2 regions of the Rossellomorea sp. GQ25 genome follow, and region 2 is predicted to be linked to the other one. Evidence: a T-box and tRNA genes for the amino acid it is inferred to sense, from the RefSeq annotation. Region 2 holds a T-box; the other holds one or more tRNA genes.
The links. A T-box is a leader RNA that pairs with one kind of tRNA and senses whether it is charged. The one in region 2 lies ahead of AC6CIB_RS14505 (valine--tRNA ligase), so its partner is inferred to be a tRNA-Val.
Positions count from the first base shown of each region.

Region 1: it encodes a tRNA-Val, which carries the amino acid that the T-box ahead of AC6CIB_RS14505 (valine--tRNA ligase) is inferred to sense. The anticodon was not compared.

Region 1 is NZ_JCAXEQ010000005.1:86,256-95,018, forward strand. Features, by position in the region: gene AC6CIB_RS16060 (3-hydroxyacyl-CoA dehydrogenase) at 1-500, opposite strand, end outside; gene AC6CIB_RS16065 (hypothetical protein) at 684-809, shown strand; gene AC6CIB_RS16070 (cold-shock protein) at 953-1,153, opposite strand; gene AC6CIB_RS16075 (hypothetical protein) at 1,496-1,669, shown strand; tRNA gene AC6CIB_RS16080 (tRNA-Val) at 1,853-1,924, opposite strand; gene AC6CIB_RS16085 (WYL domain-containing protein) at 2,072-2,296, shown strand; gene AC6CIB_RS16090 (TRAP transporter permease) at 2,356-4,341, opposite strand; gene AC6CIB_RS16095 (DUF1850 domain-containing protein) at 4,328-4,846, opposite strand; gene AC6CIB_RS16100 (TAXI family TRAP transporter solute-binding subunit) at 4,967-5,959, opposite strand; gene AC6CIB_RS16105 (phosphatidylglycerophosphatase A family protein) at 6,274-6,828, opposite strand; gene AC6CIB_RS16110 (alpha/beta hydrolase) at 6,980-7,705, shown strand; gene AC6CIB_RS16115 (YjcG family protein) at 7,876-8,394, shown strand; gene AC6CIB_RS16120 (GNAT family N-acetyltransferase) at 8,397-8,763, shown strand, end outside.
Region 2 is NZ_JCAXEQ010000004.1:215,912-224,674, reverse strand. Features, by position in the region: gene spoVID (stage VI sporulation protein D) at 1-147, shown strand, start outside; gene ysxE (spore coat protein YsxE) at 272-1,300, shown strand; gene AC6CIB_RS14510 (YszA family small membrane protein) at 1,338-1,526, opposite strand; T-box leader at 1,690-1,916, shown strand; gene AC6CIB_RS14505 (valine--tRNA ligase) at 1,987-4,638, shown strand; gene AC6CIB_RS14500 (bifunctional folylpolyglutamate synthase/dihydrofolate synthase) at 4,782-6,089, shown strand; gene AC6CIB_RS14495 (sensor domain-containing diguanylate cyclase) at 6,199-7,911, shown strand; gene AC6CIB_RS14490 (hypothetical protein) at 8,083-8,688, shown strand; gene AC6CIB_RS14485 (G5 domain-containing protein) at 8,718-8,763, shown strand, end outside.

The sequences.
Region 1 (8,763 bases), on a different contig from region 2:
CCACCTTTAGATGCACTATAAGCAGCCTGACCGATCTGCCCATCAAATGCAGCAACAGAAGCTGTATTGACGATGACCCCTCTTTCTCCGTGGTCATTTGTTGTATTACCCATCATCTTTTCTGCAGCCAAGCGTATCACATTGAACGTACCAATTAAGTTAATCTCAATTACCTTGGAAAATCGATCAAGAGAGTGAATTCCGTTTCTTCCTATCACTTTCCCTGGTGGAGCAATCCCTGCACAGTTCACTACTGTATTAAAACCGCCAAAAGCCTGTATCGACCCCTCCAAGGCTTCTAACACCTGATCTTCCTTTGTCACGTCTGTTTTATAAAAGCCAATGGATTCTCCATACTCCTCTATCAAGGCTGCTGCTCTCTCTTCATTGAGATCCAGTATATATGCCTTACCACCTTCCTCAATAATCCTTCTTACTGTAGCTTCACCCAGCCCGGATGCACCACCTGTCACTAAGGCGACTATTTCTTTCATTTCCACGATAAATCCCTCCACTCATGTAAAGCATATATTTTAATTTTAGCGTTGTATGGAGAAAAAAGATATAATGTTTTTAAAATTCTGTCTACTCACAACACCCTTCCCTTACTTACCAAGGATAACGAAGCATCACTTGTCTAGAATAAGAATGTAATAACCATTTACAAACAGGAGGAAACAATGATGACTAATAAAAATGATAATCGTGAACGAAAAAATAAATACCCAAACAACAAAAAAAGCGATACTGAATTCTCGAAAGAACTCAATATTCGCAGTGAAGTGACGAAGAAAGATTTAGGAAAATGAATAATATAAGCGACCGGTTTAATTCGGGCATACTGGAATGTCGTGCATAGATTTTTTAATTTTAATTTGTCCCGGGTTACTTAAATATCCCCATAAAAAAACAGACTCACGAATGAGTCTGTTTTTGGAGTTGTAAAGTTTGATTATGCTTTACGTACGTTAGCTGCTTGTGGTCCACGAGCACCTTGTTCAACGTCGAAAGATACTTCTTGACCTTCGTCAAGAGATTTGAAACCTTCACCTTGGATCGCTGAGAAGTGTACGAATACGTCGTCTCCACCTTCTACTTCGATGAATCCGAAACCTTTTTCTGCGTTAAACCATTTTACTTTACCATTTTCCATGTTTGTTGCCTCCTAAAGTGCGTTACACACAAAGTATTACTATTCTTGCGATATCAGGTGAAAACCAAATCTTGTTCTTCCCTCGTATACCGGACAAAAATAATTCTTCTATAGAATAACAGTAATGAAATAAATAAGCAAGTTCTTCAAGGAGAAGTTTTGAAAGTCAGACCTCTGACACAACCTTTCTCCCCATCAAATAGTCTCTTGATATGAGTAATGATTACTACCTTCATGCCCGTTAAAGCGCTACCATTATATTTATCCAAATTTATCACTAATGGGACTCTAAAATGAAGGGTAAACTGTGGTATAATGAGAGAATATGAAAGGGAGTGCCCAATGAAATCCACAAAAAATCGGTTTAGTAATGGCGCAATGGTTACGATAAAGGAAACTGGCGAAACAGTGACAATATTGAAATGGCAATACGTTAAAAATATGAAGCGATTCTCATATATTGTAAAAGAACATCCTGGCACGTTTTATTTTGAGGAAGAATTAGAAGTCAACTAAAAAGAAGTGATCATATCTTAATATGATTTGGCAAGGACTCTTACGTGAATTCCAACAGAGTCCTTTTTACTTTTAATGGCATACAGCGCTGGTCGTTTAACACTGATCCTTTATAAAGGTTGATTTACATATAAAAGAAGAAAGCCTGCATCTTTAAAATAAGATGCAGGCTTTCTTTATGTATGACCTGTGAGGGATTCGAACCCACGACCCCTTCCCTGTCAAGGAAGTGCTCTCCCACTGAGCTAACAAGTCGCTATGGAAGGTATATATTAAATTATAGTCATGATGAGAAAAATGTCAATCATTTTTTGTTCTATACATTTTTCTTCTGGGTATTCAGTATGAAAGAACATTCGTTCGCATATACTATGAGTACACTTCCAGGAGAGGAGCTCACAAATGAATACGGTATTACAGCGCTCATTCATGGACCAAAGCCCCATTGAAATCATCTATATGACTCCTGAGTCCATTTGTACGAAAAGAAAAATCATAGTAAAAAAATTAGATGGGGATATTATTCTGGCCTATTGCTTTTTACGACAAGAATTCCGCAGATTCAGACTGCATGATATTTTGGCCGCTTATCCTCTTATTCCTTATAAGAAACGAACTATATCCTAGTTGGAAACTAAAAGACGTGAGGCTGACCCTAATAAAGGGTCAGCCTCACATTTGTTTGTTTATGCTGTTGCTTTTTTTGGTGTTTTGTCTTCTCTTTTAATGAAGAATTGTAACGCAAGCATGACACCAAATAACACTAAACCAATGATGTCTGTGCTCCCCTCTGGATAGATCAGCATTAAACCGGCTGCTACACAAAGGAAACGTTCAATCACATATACTCTTCTGTACCAATACCCAATCATCCCAGCCCCTATGGCCATCATTCCGGTTATTGCCGTAAAGACAACCCATAATAATCTCGGGATTGTTGTATCAATCATCAGCAACTCAGGAGACAGGACGAACATATACGGAATAATAAAGGCAGCAATCGCTAATTTAGCAGAATTGACCCCGGTCCGTATCGGCTCCCCCCCTGACACCCCGGCGGCGGCAAATGCTGCAAGAGCCACTGGTGGTGTGATATCTGCAATGATACCAAAGTAAAAGACAAATAAGTGAGCTGCTAACTCAGGTGCACCTAACAGGATAATCGCAGGTGCCGCGATTGTGGACGTGATTACGTAGTTGGCCGTTGTCGGTGATCCCATACCTAATACAATAGATGCAATCATCGTAAACACCAGGGTCAGGATTAATTTACCTTCTGATGAATTTGTTAGATCAGCAGCAAGGTCAACTAAACCATTCGCAAGTGTCAGCCCTAATCCCGTTTTTGTCACTACACCGACAATCATCCCTGCAGCCGCAGTTGCTACAGCTACGGAAAGTGCAGTACGTGCACCGTCTACGAGTGCGTCGACTGCATCTTTAAAGCCAATCCTTGTCTCTTTTCGAATCGCGCTAATCACAATCGTAGCAACAATTGACCAAAGTGCTGCTCGCATAACACTCATACCGCTGACTAATAAAATAATGACTGTAAGAATCGGCATTAATAAGTAAATTTTCTTTAAAACTTCTTTACGATTCGGCATTTCATCGTCTGAAAGACCGCGAAGTCCGATTCGCTTCGCTTCAAAATGAGTCATAATCCAAATTCCTGTAAAATACAAAAGAGCTGGAATGGTGGCAGCCTTTGCGATATCCCAGTAAGAGATTCCACCGATGAATTCAACCATTAAGAATGCTGCAGCTCCCATGATTGGCGGCATTAACTGACCACCCGTTGAAGCTGCTGCCTCTACTCCACCTGCAAACTCTTTACGATAGCCAAGCTTTTTCATCATTGGAATCGTAAAGGAACCAGATGTTACAACGTTTGCAACGGAACTTCCGCTGATCGTTCCTTGCAGGGCACTCGAGAAGATTGCAACCTTAGCAGGACCACCAGTGCGTTTACCGGCAATGGCCACAGCTAAATCATTGAAATATTGCCCTACGCCTGTTTTAACGAGGAAGGCCCCGAATAATAGGAATAGGAAGATGAAGGTTGCTGAAACATAGAGTGGCGTTCCAAGAATCCCTTCACTTGTAAAGAACATCGTCTTAACGATATCGTCCCAGTCATATCCCCTGTGCGCAAGGAATCCAGGCATCAATCGACCATAATACATATAGAGAATGAAAGTAGAGGCGATAATCGTGATGGGTAAACCGACTGCACGACGGGTTGCCTCCAATACTAAGATCATCGCAGCAAAACCAACATAAAAATCAAGTGATGTCATTATACCGACTCTGCTAACGATGTCATCTTGCATAATCGGCCAGTATGCACCAATTCCTACAGATATGACAGATAGAACGACGTCATACCATGCGACTTTATCTTTTCGTAGATTCTTTTTTCTAGCAGGAAACAGAAGAAAGACAAGTGACAAAGCAAATCCTAAATGAATAGATAATAGTAATTGTCTAGGGATAAATTGAAAGATCGATGCGACTAATTGAAATAATGAAAATGCTAAGAGACCATAGAAAATCACCCATTTAAAAAGTCCATGGTGTAGCTTTCTCGTAGATGATTCAGGATCATATTTTTCTAATAATTCTTGTTGTTGTTCGGAGGTTAATGATTCGAATTCTTTATCTTTTTCCAACAACGGTCACTCCTTTCCACTGATCATATAGTGTTTGTTTCTTTAATTGCATTCGAACGACAGACCCTTTATCGAAATAGTCAGCTAAAGGATAGACTTTCCCATCCAATACGAGTCGATGATTGGCTACCACTTGTCCGATGCGAATATCAATGTATGGAAATACTTTATTCATATTTGAAATGAAGTATTTTCCTTCTTCTGTCATCTCGAAGGTTTCATTTCCTTCTGCATTCGCAGGCATACCAATTGCAGTATCCTCATAAAGCATCTTTGTCTGTTGAATTTGGTTTGTAGATTGACGATAAAACTCTTCTACTTCTGAGAGATGAATAGAATGAGTGTAGCGAACCGAAAATGTATGATCTTCAGGTAGTCTGAAAAGGACAGGATCTCCCTCAGTACTCCTCGGTTCGATTACCAGATATGTTTGAAAGGGAATAAAGTTGATGAATAAAAGAACAAGAATAATGAGAATTGTTCCTATGAATGAAATTTTCTTCATAACAAATTCCCCACCATTCCATTTATTACTGCTTTACTTAACATTTTTATAGCCTATACCAAAACAAAAGAATAGACCGTTTTACGCGGCCTATCCCTTCGTCCATCTGCTGGTGTGGATCTATTCCATTGAAACGCCTTTTTCATCAAAGTATTTCTTCGCACCAGGATGTAATTCAATCCCCATACCCTTTAGTCCATCTTCAGCTTTGATTAACTCACCTTTGGCATGAGTGATTGAATCTGTATTTTCAAAAATGGCTTTTGTAACATCATAGATTACATCTTCGGAAATATCAGCATTTGTTACTAACATTGCACGAACCGCAACGGTTGTAACTGCCTCATCGACTTTACTGTAAGTCCCTGAAGGAATTTCATCCTCAGAGTAATATGGATATTTCTCGATCAGCTCACTGATTTTACCGGATTCAACCGGTACGATAGTGATATCTTCCGTTGCGGCCAATCCTTCAACTGCTCCGGTTGGAGTACCTGAAGTAATGAACGCCGCATCGATTGTACCATCCTGGATACCAGTGGTTGAATCATCAAATGATAAATTACGAGCTTCTAAATCTTCTAACGCAATGCCGTGTACCTCAAGGATTTGTTTCGCGTTCAATAATGTTCCAGATCCTGCTTCACCGACAGAAACAACTTTACCTTTCAGATCTTCAACGGACTTGATACCTGAATCCTTTGTTGTAACGATTTGAATCGTTTCAGGATAAAGAGTAGCAATTCCACGTGCATTTTCTACCTTGTTATCGCTGAACATTTCTGTTCCTTCAGATGCATAAGAAGCGATATCTGTTTGTGTAAAAGCGATTTCAGTTTTTCCATCTTTAATAGATGCCATATTTTCCGCAGATGCACCAGATGTTGAAGCAGATGCTTTAATTCCTGTTTCATCTTGAATGATTTTAGCAAATGTTCCGCCTAACGGGTAATATGTACCCCCTGTTCCACCTGTAGCAATTCCAATGAAGTCAACCTCTTTGTTACCTTCACCCTCAGATGATCCTCCGCCTGATCCGCCGCCACATGCAGCAAGAATGACAGATAGAACTAGAAGTAGTGCAGTGCTTAGATAAAAACTGCGTTTTTTCATATTCTAATTCCCCCTATTAAATTTCTACTTTACCGAAATAATTGTAACACAGTCTGTAACAATCTTGTCAAATCAAATACATAAAATTTTAACAATTTTTATAAAAAACCCTTTCTACATCCAATACACTTTGATTGAAATCTGTTGTGTGGCTTGTTCATGTCATGTCAATTATTTTACAAATGTATACAGAATGTATAAAGCGGTTACATTTCCCCGTTCCATTTTCTTCCCCGACGCATGTTTGTCCACTATAAAAAGACTGAAGAGGAATTACTCCTCTCCAGTCCATCTGTTATATATCAGGAAATGATCTAGCCTATTAATTCCTCATCCTCAAATTTCATCTTATCTTCTTCTGAAATATTCTCTTCACGGTCCCGTAAGCTATGTGCAATTCTCGAAGAAGCATTGGCCGCAATACTTGCCACGATATCATCTAAAAAGGTATGAACACCCTTCCCGTTCTTCGTATCCAGGTCACGGATGATACCGATCTTATTTTTATCAAGATGACCAAAGGTAGTAACAGCGATACTCCCATATCCTAATGCTGCACCTAAAGCAATGGTCTCATCTACTCCAAACAACCCTTCATCTGATTCTACAATCGATTGAAGTGGTTCGGAAAGCTTCTTCTCTTCAGCAAGCTGATCCAGTTCTACCCCTACTAGTATCGCATGCTGAATCTCTCTTTTTAATAATACTTTCTTCACACTGTCGATACAATCTTCCATATTTAACTCATGATTATATGGATACTGCATTTCATAGACGATTTCAGCAATATCTTCTATTGATACTCCTCTATCTTTCAGCCTCTGTAATGCAGCTTTTGTTACATCCCTTGAATGTACAGGTTTATTCATTGAGATACCCCTTTCTGGACAGTCCATAAACTTACTTGAATTATACCATTCTTTTGAATTTTCGTATTGCAATCCGCTTTAGGGAATTATCGAGGAGAATATGATACAATCTTTCTGTAAACGTTAACACTGATTATAGGAGGCTATCGTCATGACAACCGCAAGAGGAGCTGTAACCGAATTAAACCTCTTTAGTAAAGAACTGAATGAAGAGATTAAGATGCTCGTATACCTGCCAGCTACTTTTTCTCCCCTCTATAAATATTCACTACTGATCACCCAAGATGGTAAGGATTATTTCCAGCTAGGAAGAATACCTCGCCTGGCTGATGAACTTCTCGAAAATAGAGAAATAGAAAACATGATTATCGTGGGAGTCCCATATAAAAATGTTGAGGACCGGAGAAGAAAATACCATCCACATGGTGAAGAAAATGATGCTTACATTCGCTTTTTAGCACATGAATTGGTCCCGTATCTGGACGAGCATTACCCAACTTATCATATGGGAATGGGACGTGCCCTGGTTGGTGATTCATTAGGAGCGACAGTTTCATTGATGACTGCATTAAAATATCCAAATACATTTGGCAAGGTTCTCCTGCAGTCACCTTTGGTCAACGAGAAAGTGTTGGAAGCCGTAGAAAACTTCTCACAACCTCACCTGTTAAGCATTTACCATATCATTGGTAAACAGGAAACAGAGGTGAAAACAACGGACGGCAAAGTAAAAGACTTCTTAAAGCCAAACCGTAAGCTTCACGAAATATTCGATCAAAAAGGATTCTCTTCCTTTTATGATGAGTTCGACGGAGATCATACGTGGAAACATTGGCAACCGGATTTGAGACGTGCTTTGAAGATGATGTTTAACTAAACCCCTACTTGGCAAGGGACCACCCTTGCCTCTCTCTAAATGAATACAGGGACCTGTCGGCATCACTTGATAAAAGGAGATCCTATCCGTTCGCCCTATATTAAATTTTTGAAAAATTTGCTATACTATACATAATACAAAGATAGTTAAATAGAGGAGGATTGAAGAAAATGAATTATGGTATAGTCATTTTCCCATCGAAAAAGCTGCAAGATATCGCAAACTCTTATAGGAAACGTTATGATCCTCATTATGCATTGGTTCCACCACATTTGACATTAAAGAATGTCTTTAGTGCAGATGATGATCAAATCAAAGATATAGCTAATAAATTAGCTGCTATTTCAAAGAAATACGATCCCTTCAATCTAAAAGTGTACAAAGTAAGTTCTTTTCAGCCTGTGAACAATGTAATCTATTTCAAGGTGAACTCCACTCCTGAACTGCAAGGGTTACACGATGACATGCATAGTCAAAACTTCATGGGTGACGAGCCGGAATTCGCTTTCGTTCCTCACATTACTGTTGCTCAAAAGCTTTCAAATGATGAGCACTCGGATATTTTTGGATCTCTTCGTATGCTGGGAATCGATCATGAAGAAACCATTGACCGATTCCACTTGTTGTATCAATTAGAAAACGGCTCTTGGACAGTTTACGAAACCTTCCGTTTAGGAAAGGAAGAGTAAAGTTGAAGGTCGAAGTTGCAAAAACAGAAGATCAGATCCAAGAGGTATTCAACATAAGAAAGACAGTGTTTGTGGAAGAACAAAAGGTTCCACTTGAAGAAGAAATCGATGAATTCGAAAACGATTCCACTCATTTTGTCCTTTACGACCAAACACACGTTGTAGGTGCAGGCCGTTTCCGTATTCTTGATGGAATGGGGAAAGTTGAAAGAATATGCGTTTTAGAATCCGTCAGGGGAAAAGGAGCAGGGCGTGAAATCATGCTTGCCATTGAAAAATATGCGAAGCAGGAGCACTTATCCCAATTGAAATTAAATGCCCAAACCTATGCCATCCCTTTTTATGAAGGCTTAGGTTACAAAGTTACAT
Region 2 (8,763 bases):
GAGGGAGAGACGCTGGATTATATCGCAGAAAAGTATGATCTAACCATTCCTCAGTTATTGAGGGTCAATCAACTTGAAGCCAATCAAGACGTCTATGTGGGGCAGGTTCTATATATCCCGAAAAGCGAATATGTCTTCAAGGGTTAAAGGAATATAGCAAAGTCGCTCCCATCTAAGAAGAGCGCAATTGCAATATAGAAGGAACTACGGGGCTGACACCAAATGGAGTTAGTCCGTTTTTTTAGAAAAGTAATCTTAGAAGGTGAGAGGTATGGTACAAACGCTGGAGGGATTAAAGCCTGTCTTACAACCTTATGGTGTTGAACCCCATTTTGTTGAGAATTACGGGAAGATTTCCAAAGTATTCTCCAATAAAGGCACACTGGCTGTGAAGCAGCTACCCGCCCAAACTGGAGTTGATTTTGTCAGGAATGTACAAATGTTGTTTCAAAGGGGCTATAACCGGATTGTTCCGATCTATCCGACATTGGATGGGCGCTATGCGGTGTGGAATGATGGGCAGTTATACTATGTAATGCCCTGGCTCTTGAACCTGGAAAGGGAAGATCAATTTGAAAAGCATCAGAAAATGTTCCGGGAATTGGCAAGACTTCATACTCTCTCCTCTCAAGAAGTAAAGATTGATAAAGAAGAGAGGGAATCTCATTACGAGCAGCTGACATCCAGGTGGGATAAAGAACAGCAGTTTCTCGATGAGTATGTGGAAACATGTGAAAGGACAACGTATATGTCTCCTTTTCAATTCCATTTTTGTATGTACTATAAGGACGCTTCCCAAGCACTAAAATTTTCACGGAAAATGCTGGATGAATGGTATGAGGAGACGAAGGAGTTGGAAAAGGTCAGAACCGTCATTACACATGGAAAGGTATCGACGGAGCATTTTTTATTCGACGAAAGAGGCTTGGGGTATTTTCATAACTTTGAGAACTCCAAGATGGCATCACCCTTCCATGACCTGCTGCCGTTTTTATCCAGAACGTTGAAAACCTATCCTAAGTATTATGAGGAATGTATCGAGTGGCTCACCACGTATTTTCAGCATTTTACCGTACGTAATGAAGAGCGGCTCCTGTTCATGAGTTATTTAGCTTATCCAAGCTCTGTCATCGCTGTGGTGGAAAAGTATTTTCATACACCGAAGGATAAGCGGAATGAACGGAAATCTCTTAAGAAACTGCAACGGCATCACTGGCTTCTGAAAAACACGGAATATGTGGTCATGCGTTTAGATGAAATGGAAAAAAAGAAGCAGGAGCAGGCGGCCGACACAGAATAAAAAAAAGGACTGGCGAAGTCCACATTTCGTCAGTCCATTAAATCCAATCGAAATAAATGGCAAGGCCTATACCGATAAAAAGAGTTAAAAGAAGGACATCAAAAGTGGTTGGAAGCAAAATGGTCCGGACCCCTTGAAAGATAGTAAAGGGAATGATAAATTGCTTACATATTAACCGGGCGTTTCCCATCCATTTCTGCATGGTATATTGATTGATTTTTTTCATATTCGTCCACTCACTTTCCTGGGTATATTCACTACTTTATCTTATGAATACAGGATAGAATGGTGCCTGAGTAGGCGAAATGAATATTTTTATTAAAAATTGCCGATAATGATTGACGAAAGTTTATCTTTTCCTATACTATAATGAGTAAATAAATAATACTTGAAAAGCAATGAACGGGAAGAGTACATTGATCCTTACTTTCAGAGAGGAAAATCGTTAGCTGAGAGATTTTCTACGTTAAGACAATGGAAGGTCGCCTGAAGAGCTGTTTCTATGAAATTCAGTAGTAGAAGCCGGTTAAAAGCCGTTATAATCATCGAGAGTTCAGGAGGCTTATTTCTCCTGAGAAAAAAGGTGGTACCGCGAATGGAATCCTTCGTCCTTTTCATAGGACGGGGGATTTTTTTATTTTTTTTAGAAAAGTGTAGTAATTCGCACTAATATAGGAGGAAAACAAATGGAAACTCAAGATCAGCAATTATCTATGCCGACAAAATATGATCCAAATGCCATTGAGCAGGGCAGATACAAATGGTGGCTGGAAGGTAAATATTTCGAAGTCAAAAACGATAAGGAGAAGGAGCCGTACACAATTGTCATTCCTCCTCCGAACGTAACAGGAAAACTTCATCTTGGTCATGCTTGGGACACAACCCTGCAAGATATCCTGACTAGAATGAAACGCATGCAGGGATACGATGTATTATGGCTGCCGGGTATGGACCATGCCGGCATTGCGACACAGGCGAAAGTAGATGAAAAACTTCGCAATCAAGGCATTTCACGTTATGACTTAGGTCGTGAAAAGTTCGTAGAAGAAACATGGAAATGGAAAGAAGAATATGCCGAGCATATCCGTCAGCAGTGGTCTAAGGTTGGATTAGGCCTAGACTATAGCCGTGAGCGTTTCACGTTGGACGAGGGCTTATCGGAAGCTGTACAAAAGGTTTTTGTCGACCTTTATAACAAAGGCTTAATCTACCGTGGTGAATACATCATCAACTGGGATCCGGCAACGAAAACGGCCCTTTCAGACATTGAGGTCATTCATCAGGATGTACAAGGTGCATTCTATCATATGAAATATCCGTTGGCAGATGGAAGTGGTCACATTGAAATTGCCACAACCCGTCCAGAAACGATGCTTGGGGATACGGCCGTTGCGGTTCACCCGGAAGATGATCGCTACAAGCATCTAATCGGCAAAAACGTTACCCTTCCTATCGTTGGACGTGATATTCCGATTGTAGGGGATGACTACGTTGATATGGAATTTGGTTCCGGTGCAGTGAAAATTACACCTGCCCATGACCCGAATGATTTCGAAATCGGTAACCGTCACAATTTAGAACGTGTTCTAGTCATGAACGAAGACGGAACCATGAATGACAAGGCGGATAAATACCAAGGCATGGATCGTTTCCAATGCCGAAAAGAAATTGTAAAGGATCTACAAGAAACAGGAGTTCTGTTCAAGATTGAAGAGCATATGCATTCAGTCGGTCACTCAGAAAGAAGTGGAGCGGTGGTTGAGCCTTATCTTTCGACTCAGTGGTTCGTAAAGATGGGTCCTCTGGCAGAAGAAGCGGTAAAACTTCAGCAGGATGAGAACAAGGTCAACTTTGTACCTGATCGCTTTGAAACGTCTTACCTGCGCTGGATGGAAAACACGCGTGACTGGTGTATTTCCCGTCAGCTTTGGTGGGGACATCGCATCCCGGCCTGGTACCATAAAGAAACAGGCGAAATCTATGTAAACAACGAAGCACCGGAAGACATTGAAAATTGGACCCAGGAAGAGGATGTACTGGATACATGGTTCAGTTCAGCTCTATGGCCGTTTTCAACAATGGGCTGGCCTGATCTGGATGCAGAAGACTTTAAACGCTATTATCCAACGAATACACTCGTGACCGGATACGACATTATCGGTTTCTGGGTATCGCGCATGATCTTCCAAGGACTGGAGTTTACAGGAGAACGGCCATTTAAAGACGTACTGATTCACGGACTGGTTCGAGATGCAGATGGACGCAAGATGAGTAAGTCACTAGGGAATGGTGTAGATCCGATGGATGTCATCGAAAAGTACGGTGCCGATTCACTTCGCTACTTCCTATCGACAGGCAGCTCGCCGGGGCAGGATTTACGTTTCTCCTTTGAGAAAGTAGAATCTGTTTGGAACTTTGCGAATAAGATCTGGAATGCATCACGCTTCGCTCTTATGAACATGGATGAAATGACTTATGACGAAATTGATCTTTCCGGTGAAAAATCAGTTGCGGATAAATGGATTCTTACCCGTTTAAATGAAACAATCGAAACCGTGACACGATTAGCCGATCGTTATGAATTTGGTGAAGTGGGACGCGTTCTTTACAACTTCATCTGGGATGATTTCTGTGATTGGTATATTGAAATGGCAAAACTGCCTTTATATGGAGAGGATGAAGAGGCTAAGAAAACAACCCGTTCGATTCTGGCCCATGTACTCGACAACACAATGAGACTTTTACACCCATTCATGCCGTTTATTACCGAGGAAATATGGCAGAACTTGCCGCATCAAGGCGAATCCATTACTGTAGCTGCATGGCCGACGGTTCAAGATGACCTTACAGACCAAGCGGCAGCAGAAGAGATGAAGCTGCTCGTTGACATCATTCGTGCCGTACGTAATGTCCGTGCAGAGGTGAACACTCCGATGAGCAAGCAGATCAACTTGATGCTGAAGGCAAAAGATGCACACACGCTAACGATCATCGAGAATAACAAAGCGTATATCGAAAAATTCTGTAATCCAGAGAAGTTGGAAATGGGTACAGATTTAGATACACCGGATAAAGCGATGACGGCGGTTGTAACGGGGGTAGACTTATTCCTTCCATTAGAAGGGTTAATCAACATCGAAGAAGAAATTGCCCGTCTTCAAAAAGAACTGGAAAAATGGACGAAAGAAGTTTCCCGGGTTCAAGGCAAATTAAACAACGAAAAATTTGTGAGCAAGGCGCCTCAAAAAGTAGTAGATGAGGAAAAAGCAAAAGAAAAAGATTATTTAGAGAAACAAGCGACTGTTAAAGCAAGAATCGAAGAGCTTAAATCACTATAATCTTATGAATAGAGGATAAGAAGAGGGCTTTAGAATCGGGTCTGATTGAGATAGGTGAGGGGATGCATGAAGGTTTTTCTCTCCAGCAATCTGCCCTGGTCGGAGCCCTCTTTCTAATAAAATCTTAAGGGGAGTGACTGAAATTGTTAACCTATGAAATGGCCGTTGGATGGATACACTCAAGACTCAGACTTGGAATCAAGCCGGGTCTAGAGAGAATGCAGTGCTTGTTAGAGAAGCTTGGGAATCCTCATGAAAATCTCAAAACCGTTCATATTGGGGGAACAAACGGAAAGGGATCCACTGTAACCTATTTGCGAAATATATTACAGGAATCAGGGTATTCGGTAGGCACCTTTACTTCACCTTATTTTGAACGGTTTAATGAGAGGATCAGCATCAATGGAGAGCCTGTTTCTGATGAAGATTTAACTCTTCTTGTGGAAAAGATAAAGCCCATTGCCGAAAGCATGGAGCATTCTGAATGGGGAACCCCCTCAGAATTTGAAGTCATAACAGCTATGAGCTTTTATTATTTTGCTGAAATGCAACCGGTAGACCTTGTCCTTTATGAGGTCGGGCTTGGAGGAAGACTTGATTCGACGAATGTCATCACACCGATGGTTTCAGTCATAACGAGCATCGGTCTGGATCATATGCAATTTCTGGGAAGCAGATTAGAAGACATAGCCTTTGAGAAAGCTGGGATCATCAAACGTTCTGTTCCTGTCATATCAGGGGTTCACCAGAAAGAAGCGGCTGAAGTGATTAGAAAGAAAGCGCTGGAAATGGGTAGTGACCTGTTTGAACTTGGAGAGGATTTTTCTGTGGAACGTAAAGCCTTACTCGAAAGAGGTGAGAGATTCCATTACACGTCTCCTGTCCAAAATGAAACATACGAGCTTTCCATGATCGGTGCACACCAAATCAATAATGCAGCGATTGCAATTAAAGTGATAGAGCTTCTTAGTGAAAAGTATAAGATAGCAAGTACCCATATTAAAGTGGGACTGAAAAAGGCATCATGGCCAGGCAGAATGGAAGCTCTATCATACAATCCCGGGATTTATATTGACGGGGCCCATAATCCTGAAGGTGTACAAGCCTTGGTGAAAACCATAAAGGATCGCTTTATCAATAAAAGAGTAACGGTTCTTTTTTCGGCACTCCACGACAAAGAATTGAAACCGATGATCACTCAATTGGAAGAAGCGGTGGAGGCAATTGGATTTACGACCTTTGCCTTTCCACGAGTCGCGTCAGTTGAAGAGCTTTATGAATTATCTTCCCATCCTAATAAGAAGAAAGTTCACCAATGGAGAGACTACCTTCCTGAAAAAATACAAGGCATGAAAGAAGAAGATGTCCTGTTAATAACAGGTTCCCTATACTTTTTATCCGAGGTAAAACCATATCTGCTGGACCAACTGGGAAATGCCAGAAAAAAGTAAGTGACTTTATTGAACTGCTTTGATAAAATATTCTTAAACTTGTGACTATTTAACTAGTATAGTATGATCGGACTATATTAGATAAATTGTGGACCTATGGGGGATAGATATGACGTTATCAGTAAAGAAGAAGCTGTACATATTGCTGTCCTGGCTGACCGTTGTACCTGCTGGTTTGTATATTACATATCAATACTATCCTCCTGAGAATATGGCAGGAAATGAGTTAGAGCTATTAACCTTGGTGGCTTTCGCTACTTTCATCCCGCTCATGCCCATTGTGATAAATGGTGCGACCATCTTCTTCATCCAGTGGGTGACCCTTGTAGGGTTTATAAAGTATGGTTTATTTGTTGAGATCATCCTCATGCAGTTCTCTATTATCCCATTACTCATCCGGCTTCAATTGACCAAAAATGAGTGGCATAGAATCCCCTTGAATTCAGTCATGTTTTTTATCGTTTCATTGGTTAGCGGTCTGGTCTATTTTCTATTCGGTGGAGAGGTCGGATTAAGAGATATCAGTCAATTAATCCTTCCTATATTGAGTTATCAAATAGTATCGATCATGGTTAACCAGATACTGCTTCTTCTATATCAACACTATCTAGTAAATAGTGATGTTCGCTTTTACAGCAAGGATTTTGTATGGGATTTTACGGCAAACATGATCATGTTCCCTCTTTCCTTATCTCTCTATTATTTAACGTTTGAACTGGGAGCCTTCGCTTCTTTATTGATTGGTATCCCTTTTGTGAGCTTATCGATCATCTTAAAGATGTATAACTCTTCTGAAAAGATCAATGAATACCTTCAAAAAGCGGGTGAAATCGGTCACCAATTAACGGAAAGCCTTAAAATAAATGAAGTGCTTGATATATTCATCGAGAAGATCATTGAGACTCTGCCGGTTGAATATGCATATATCCTTGATTGCCAGGAAGAAGAACTTGTCCTGTTAAGACGTGTTGAAAATGGAGAAATGAAGTCTAATAACCTGCGTCCATTAAAGAAAAGCCAGGGGATCAGCGGTGTAGTGTGGGAAACAGGGAAGTCCGTCCTCTATACTTCACGATCTGATTGGACCGGGATCGCTGAAGGGTACATGCCTGATGGAGTGGAAAGCGTTTTGTGCGTTCCCATTGTAAGAAGTCAAAAGGTACGAGGGATCCTTCTATTGGCTTCTTCCAAAAAGAAAGCCTATGAAAAATATCAATTGATGATCGTCGATATTTTATGCTCCTATTTCGGAGTGGCGATCGCAAATGCAAGGCATCATGAACGAACGAAGAAAAACAGTGAGAGATGTGCTCTGACAGGATTATACAATTACCGCTATTTTGAAGATCTCCTGTCCCTGGAATTCAGTCATCTAGATGTTGGGAAAAGGAAGAGTCTATCCCTCATTATGCTCGACCTTGATCATTTTAAGGTCATTAACGATAACTATGGTCACCAGAGCGGTAACGAAATCCTGATTGAACTTGCAGACCGCCTTCGTACTCTTATTGATACTAGGGGAACGGTTGCGAGATATGGAGGGGAGGAATTTGTCATCCTTCTGCCGGATACAAAACGGGATGAAGCGCTTAGCCTGGCAGAGCATGTCAGGGGTGCGATAGCCAACAAACCCTTCGCCATCCATGATAGTCTGGATGATTCCAACAAACAGATGATGGTCCGGATCACCGCAAGCATCGGAGTTTCAACCGCGCCAGAAGATGCTGATGATACCCTGGCACTCATCCGCCACGCGGACCGGGCGCTTTATACGGGGGCAAAGCAGGCCGGTCGGAATCGGGTTGCTCAGTATGTGAAATGAATATCAAAACACCTTCCTGATGTGAAGGTGTTTTCTGTTTGTGGAATAGAATACAGGACTTTTATTCTATTTTTTTCTACTAATAGCGGATAGTAGCTTTTCAATTACCTCTGGATATACTAAAATAGTAGTAGTCGAATTTTGTTGATTTTCATCGAAGGGGGAATCAGATTGGATGGTATAGTGTTTGCTCTCATAGCCTATCTTTTGTTATTGCCCATCCTGACTCTGGTTTCTAAGAAACTGGCATTTAAGCATAAAGTCCTTGTTTCTGCTTCAGCCCTACTCTTTACCATTTTGTGTATACTGGCAAGCCTAGTTATTCCTCTTTATCAGGTAATGATCATTTTCACATTATTACTACTTCTAAGTACCTACTTCCTTGAGACGAAGTTAAGACCATTATTTCTACATTCCACGAAACCACCCGAGAATCGTTCCAAAACAGAGAACAGCGTGATAAGTCAACAAGAAATGAATGAGAGGCCTGAACCCGAAACGGATGTTTCTTCAGAAGTAAGTGAAGACGTTCAAAGAGATGATTACATAGAAGAACCATTCTCGTATCCAAGTTCATCAGAAAACGTTTATAAAGAAATGAAAGAAGTAGAATCTTCTCCTCTCGAAGAATGGGATGACCTTGAGAAACAAATAAAAGGGTGGTACCCTCCTTCACAAGAGGGGGATTTAATGAAAGAAAGCGGGATTTCTTCTTCGACTCTAACATCAGAAGAAGAGGAAGAATACAATCCCCTATTCTTCGAAACCAAGAATTGAAAATCAATTCAAAAAAAGGAGCATCTGGGATGAGCAAAACGTTACCCTTAACGAACTTATCTGTCTTCTTTGTGT